One region of the Shinella sp. GW821-FHT11G07 genome, then DNA from elsewhere that is predicted to be linked to it. Evidence: predicted binding sites of a transcription regulator. Region 1 holds the regulator's gene; each other region holds the start of a gene.
What was found. Region 1 encodes PhoB, which activates phosphate uptake and scavenging genes when phosphate is short. Its sites were predicted from a motif close to TGTCATNNANCTGTCAT; they were not measured.
Positions count from the first base shown of each region.

Region 2: pstS (phosphate ABC transporter substrate-binding protein PstS) is a predicted target of PhoB. The motif match lies at 1,171-1,187, and genes of this name have one in related genera.
Region 3: AC1RT2_RS05700 (ceramide glucosyltransferase) is a predicted target of PhoB. The motif match lies at 974-990, and genes of this name have one in related genera.

Region 1 is NZ_JBXARJ010000006.1:108,412-110,677, forward strand. It holds gene AC1RT2_RS13495 (GcrA family cell cycle regulator) at 242-778, shown strand; gene phoB (phosphate regulon transcriptional regulator PhoB) at 912-1,595, opposite strand; gene phoU (phosphate signaling complex protein PhoU) at 1,610-2,266, opposite strand, start outside.
Region 2 is NZ_JBXARJ010000001.1:292,273-294,538, reverse strand. It holds gene AC1RT2_RS01320 (acetoacetate decarboxylase) at 1-221, opposite strand, end outside; gene AC1RT2_RS01315 (3-hydroxybutyrate dehydrogenase) at 262-1,068, opposite strand; gene pstS (phosphate ABC transporter substrate-binding protein PstS) at 1,333-2,266, shown strand, end outside.
Region 3 is NZ_JBXARJ010000002.1:456,828-459,093, reverse strand. It holds gene AC1RT2_RS05710 (GlxA family transcriptional regulator) at 1-210, opposite strand, end outside; gene AC1RT2_RS05705 (cysteine hydrolase family protein) at 312-857, shown strand; gene AC1RT2_RS05700 (ceramide glucosyltransferase) at 1,072-2,217, shown strand; gene AC1RT2_RS05695 (TetR/AcrR family transcriptional regulator) at 2,226-2,266, opposite strand, start outside.

The DNA of each region.
Region 1 (2,266 bases):
GCGCGCAAGGTGTCGCTCTTGAGTCACACCAGGGCAGCAAGTTGGGGAAAACTCCGAAATCGATTCGCACCGATTCCCGCGACTCTTGTCACAGAGTCCCCCGAACTCTAGGTTAAAGACCAATTACTAGACTGCAAGCGGCGGAACTAGTCACCAAAAGAGTTAGGGCGTTCAAGTTCCGGACCCATCCGGAACGCGATGAGGGATTCCCGCATCGCGAGCGTCGAACGGAGACGAGAAGATGAACTGGACAGACGAGCGGGTCGAGAAACTCAAGAAGCTCTGGAGCGAAGGTCTGAGCGCGAGCCAGATCGCAGCGCAGCTCGGCGGCGTCAGCCGTAACGCCGTCATCGGCAAGGTGCACCGCCTGAACCTGCCGGGCCGCGCGAAAGCCGGCGGCACGCCGACCGCCGCCCGCCCGAAGCGTCCGGCCGTTGCAACGCCGCGGCCGTCGAACTTCGCGGCCCGTCCGGTCCCCGCTCGCGTAGCGGCACGTCCGACCGGCGCGATCCTCGCCAAGGAAGACATCGACGCCGATTTCGACGCACAGACGGAGCAGCTTCCGGTCCCCGCCAACGGCAACAAAGTGGTTGTGCCGATGTCGCGGAAGCTGGAACTGACCGAGCTGACCGAGCGCACCTGCAAGTGGCCGATCGGCGACCCGCTGAACGACGACTTCCACTTCTGCGGCAACGAATCCCCGGACAACTCGCCCTACTGCACCTACCACCAGCGCCTCGCCTACCAGCCCTCGGCTGAACGGCGCCGGATGCGCTAGCAGAAACGAAGAGCTGAATGCGATAAGGGCCCGGAAGGGCCCTTTTCTTTTGTGCTGACGAGAGACGCGCAGCCCCCAAAACGCAAACAGGCCCCAAAGGGCCCATTTCCGTCCTTGGGAGGAAACGCTTGGCTCAGGTTTCCAGCGAGTAGCCGGCGCCGCGGACGGTGCGGATGACGTCCTGCATGTTGGCGAAGTTGAGCGCCTTGCGCAGGCGCCCGACATGCACGTCGACGGTGCGCTCGTCGACATAGATGTCATGGCCCCAGACGCCGTCGAGAAGCTGCGAGCGCGAGAAGACGCGGCCGGGCGAGGTCATCAGGAACTCCAGGAGGCGGAACTCCGTCGGGCCGAGGCGGACCTCGCGGGTGCGGCGGTGCACGCGATGCGTCTCGCGGTCGAGTTCGATATCGCCGCAGCGCAGCACCGTCGAGACGACCTCGGGTTTTGCACGGCGCAGCATGGCGCGAACGCGCGCGACGAGCTCCGGCGTCGAGAACGGCTTGACGACATAGTCGTCGGCGCCGGTGGCGAGCCCGCGCACGCGCTCGCTTTCCTCGCCGCGTGCCGTCAGCATGATGATCGGCAGGCGCTCGGTTTCCGGACGCTGGCGCAACCGCCGGCACAGCTCGATGCCCGAAACGCCCGGCAGCATCCAGTCGAGGATGAGAAGGTCCGGCAGGCGCTCCTGCAGGCGCATCTCGGCCTCGTCACCGTTCAGGATCGTATCGACCTCAAAACCTTCGGCCTCGAGATTGTAGCGCAGGAGGACGCTGAGCGCCTCCTCGTCTTCGACGACGGCAATTCTGGGCACCATGGAGGTGAAACTCCTTACTCGGAGGCGTCGGTAACGTCGGCAGTGACCACCGACGTCGTGGTGTCGTCCTTCGGGCGTTCACCCTCGGGCTGCGAGCCGGTCGCCATGTAGTAGATGGTTTCCGCAATGTTGGTCGCGTGGTCGCCGATGCGCTCGATGTTCTTGGCGCAAAACAGGAGATGCGTGCAGGGCGTGATGTTGCGCGGATCTTCCATCATGTAGGTCAGGAGTTCGCGGAACAGCGACGTGTAGATCGCGTCGATCTCGTCGTCGCGCTCGCGGATGGCCTTGGCCTTCTCGATCGAGCGGGTCGCGTAGACGTCGAGGACTTCTTTCAGCTGCATCAGCGCGAGTTCCGCGAGATGCTCGAGACCGCGGGTAAGCTTGCGCGGCATGCCCGAGCTCTGCACGGCGATGACGCGCTTGGCGGTGTTCTTGCCAAGGTCGCCGACGCGCTCCAGTTCGGCCGCGATGCGGATGGCGCCCATGATTTCGCGCAGGTCCGCCGCCATCGGCTGGCGCTTGGCGATCGTGACGATCGCCTTCTCGTTGATCTGACGCTCGGCAGTGTCGAGGATGACGTCCTCGGAAATGACCTTCTGCGCCAGAGCGCCATCGGTGGCAACCAGGGCGCGGACGGCATCCGCAACCATCTGCTCGGCCGTGCCGCC
Region 2 (2,266 bases), on a different contig from region 1:
TAGTCGCCAAAACCGGTGGAGTCCGGCATCTTGATGAACTCGTATTTGACGATGGGATCGATGATCTCCAGCGGCTCCGGCACCACGGCGCGCAGCGCATCGGGATCCGTCCGGTAGCTGATGATGACATATTCCCGATCGATGAAGCGGTAGGGACCCGGCGGATAGGCGGGGTTCGTCAGCGGCATGGCGTAGGCGTTGCGGACGTCGGTGGCCTTCATGTCATTGATTCCTACAGGAGAAAAATAGGGTGGGCGACGATCAGTGCGCCGTCCAGCCGCCGTCGAGCGAAAGGATCGCACCGGTCATCGAGGCCGCCTCCTCGCTGGCGAGGTAGAGGGCGAGGCCGGCGACTTGCTCGACCGTGACGAACTGCTTCGTCGGCTGGGCCTCGAGCAGCACGTCATGGATGACCTGCTCCTTGGTAAGCCCGCGTGCGGCCATCGTGTCGGGGATCTGTTTTTCGACGAGCGGCGTCCAGACATAGCCGGGGCAAATGGCGTTGACCGTGACGCCATTGGTGGCGGCTTCCAGCGCGACGGTTTTTGTCAGGCCGGCAATGCCGTGCTTGGCTGCCACATAGGCGGATTTGTACGGCGAGGCGACGAGCGCATGGGCAGAGGCGACATTGATGATACGGCCGAAGCCATGCTCTTTCATCGCCGGCAGTGCAGCCTTGATGGTATGGAACGCGGCGACGAGGTTGATCTGGATGATCGCCTGCCATTTATCATCGGGAAATTCCTCGATCGGCGCGACATGCTGGATGCCCGCATTGTTGACGAGGATGTCGCAGCGTCCAAATGTGTTGAGTGCGAGTTTCACCATCTCGCCGATTTCGCTGCCGGAAAGCATGTTGGCCGGCGAATACAGGCAGCGCACGCCATAATCCGCCTCGATGCCGGCGCGCTCTGCCTCGATTGCGGCCGCATCACCCAGCCCGTTGATGACGATGTTCGCCCCCGCAGCGGCGAAACGGCGGGCGATGGCAAGGCCAATGCCGCTGGTCGAGCCGGTGACGATGGCCGTTCGGTTGCTGAGGGTTTTCGGCTGGGATGCGTCGTTCATCGGGATCTCCATCGGACGTGGCGCGTGGCGTGGTTTGGAGCACGCCGACATTTCACGCAGATGACAGTCGTCTCGGAGCGATTGTGGCGATGCCGCTAATATTGTCATGTGCCCGTCAAGCAAACTTAATAGTAAAGAATGGCTGAAAACGCAGTTTGCTAATTTACGTCTTATGGTCATGCGCATTTTCGCGCCTGGCAGTCGGTGATGACTGTCGGGGCGGCTTCCCGTTGTCTGAAGGTGCGCATTGACGAGGGGAGATTCATGATGAATGCATTCCAACCCCTTGCCCGCAATGTGTGGAGCAGGTTTGCGCTGTTGCTTGGCGCTGTAATTTTTTCCGCCGCGAGCGTCCATGCGGAGCCCATTCTTGGTGCCGGATCGACCTTTGCCGCGCCGATCATCCAGCTCTGGTCGCATGATTACGAGGCGACGCGCACGGATGGCGGCGACTTCACGTCACCGGACTGGCGCGTCGACTACGAGCCGGTCGGCTCGCTCGCCGGCGTGATGCGCCTCGGTCAGATCGAGACGGATTTTGCCGCAACGGATGCCCCGCTGCCGGCCGAGGAACTGAAGGCGCGCGACCTCCTCCAGTTCCCCGTCGTCATGGGGGGCATCGTCGTCGTCGCCAATGTCGATGGCATAGGTGCCGGGGCGCTTCGCCTGTCCGGCCCCTTGATTGCTGATATCTATCTCGGCAAGGTCACCAAATGGTCCGACCCCTCCATCAAGGCGTTGAACCCGGATCTCGCCCTACCGGATGCGGCGATCGAGGTTCTGCATCGTGAGGACGGATCAGGCTCGACCCTGGCCTTCACGGGGTTCCTCTCCAAAAGCAGCCCGGAATGGGCGCAAAAGCCGGGCGCCGGCACGCTGATCGAGTGGCCGCTCGGCAAGGGCGAGAAGGGTACCGGCGGGCTCGCGAGCCTGGCGACCACGACGAAGAACAGCATTTCCTATCTCGAATATGGCCAGGTCGTGCGCCTCGGCCTGCCCTTTGTTTCGCTGCAAAACCAGGCCGGCACGTTCATCCGGCCAAGCCCGGAGGCCTTCCAGGCGGGCCTGGAGACGGCCACCTGGGACGGCACGACGGGTTCTGCCGCCGATGCCGCCGAAGCTGCGGGTGAAAAGGCCTATCCGATGACGGTCGTCACCTATGCGGTCGTGCCGAAGGACCGCGGAGAAGGGCGTATCA
Region 3 (2,266 bases), on a different contig from region 1:
CCGCGACGCCCCGGTCGGGAGAGCACTCGCTTCGATGCGCACCGGCTGCCCGTCCTCCAACCGCCAATGGCTGACCCCGAGCACCGGCCCCGCCGCACCCTTCCGGCCGGCCAGTTCCATCGCCGAATTGAAGAGATCGGTCATGCCGAGCACGGCCGCCATCTGTACCCCCGGATAAAGCACCAGTCCAATCTCGGCCGCGGCTGCCATGTCACTTTCACCCTGTATTATGTCGATATCGCCAATGGCGAGAGATGGCAGGCCCGAGGCAGAATGTCCATGACTTCAATCATGTGCAGAAAGGATCTCCCATGAGCAAACGCGCCGTCATCATCGTCGACCTCCAGAAGGATTATCTCGCCTCCGGCAGCTTCGCGCTGACCGGCATCGATGCCGCCGCCGCCAACGCCGCCCGCGTCGTCGACGCCGCCCGCGGCAAGGGTGACCGGATCATCCACGTCCATCACGTGGCGAAGGAGGCCGATTCGCCGCTCTTTGCCCCGAACACCGACGGCATCCACCCGATCCCGGCGGTGACGCCGCAGGCCGGCGATACGGTCGTGGTCAAGAATTTTCCGAATTCCTTCCGCGAAACGACACTCCAGCAGACCTTGCAGGACGGCGGCATCGAAGAGGTCGTGGTGGTCGGTGCGATGAGCGACGTCTGCATCGACGCGACCGCCCGCGCCGCCGCCGATCTCGGTTACGGGCTCACCGTCGTGCACGATGCCTGCGCCACGCGCGACAAGGCATTCGGTGATTCGGTCGTGCCCGCCGCGCAGGTTCACGCCACGATCATGTCGGCGCTCGAATTCGGCTACGGCAAGGTCACGACAACGGCCGACTTCCTGTCTTGAATCCGGGAAGCATCTGAAAAAACCTGAAAAATGGCCATCTCCGCTCCGGCGGGGATGGCAAGCCGAAGACGAAAGCCTCCGGAAATCACCGTCCTTCGAACGCGCGTATTGCGGCGCGTCATTCGCCTGTCATGTGACAATGATGTCTCTTCCCGCGTGAATGCACCCGGCAGCCGCCAGGACCGGCGCCAAGCGGAGTACGCGTTGAATGGACATGGCTCAGGCCTTCGCCCTTGCCTCGGGCGCTCTTGTCGCGACCAACCTCGCCAGCATCGTGATCGCCGGCAAGCGGCTGAAACCAGCCGACGCCGCACCGCCGGCAATCGACGAAAAGCCACCGGTCTCGATCGTCGTTCCCGTCCGCGGTATCGAGAATTTTACGGCCGAAACGCTGGATCGTGCCTTTCGCCTGACCTGGCCGGACTATGAGCTGCTGTTTTGCGTCGCCCATGGCAGCGATCCCATCATCCCGGAAATCGAGAAGACCGCCGCGCGGCATTCCCATGTCGCAGCGCGCATCCTCGTCGGTGACGACCGCGTCAGCGCCAATCCAAAACTCAACAATTGCGTCAAGGGCTGGCAGGCAGCACGTCATGATTGGGTGATCCTCGCCGATTCCAACGTGCTGATGCCGCCGGATTACATCCAGCACCTGATGGGCGGCTGGCGGACCGATTCAGGCCTGGTCTGCTCGACGCCGCTCGGCTCGCGGCCGGATGGCTTCTGGGCGGAGGTGGAATGCATGTTCCTCAACACCCAGCAGGCCCGCTGGCAATATGCCGGCGAAGCGCTGGGGCTCGGTTTTGCACAGGGCAAGAGCATGCTCTGGTACAAGCCCATGCTCGATGCGAACGGCGGCATCCATGCGCTGAGTGCGGAAATCGCCGAGGATGCGGCCTCCACCAAGCTTGTCAGCCGCCTGGGCCTGAAGGTCCACCTCGTTTCATCGCCCTTCGAGCAGCCGCTGGGGCGCCGCACGGGGCACGACATCTGGTCGCGCCAGTGCCGCTGGTCGCGCCTGCGCCGTGTCACCTTCCCGAGTTTCTTCACGCCGGAAATCCTGCTCGGCGCCATCCCGCCGCTGCTACTGGCGCTTGTCGCGGCCATGATGTCCGACGCAACGCTTGCGCCGGCCGCACTTCTGGTGCTCGCAGCCATCTACCTGCCGGAAGTGGCGCTTGCGCTTGCCAAGGGCTGGCGGCTCTCCCTCTGGTCCGTCCCGGCCATGATCGTGCGCGACTGCATGATGCCGGCCATCTGGCTGCGCAGTTGGGTCGGCGGCAATATCGACTGGCGCGGCAACACGATGACCATCGGCACCACTGCCTGCGAACTGAAGGAAGCGCCGGCCGGGTCGTAAAAGCCCGGTCAGCTCTTCAGGCAAAGCCCCTCCAGCAGCGTTCGAAAAC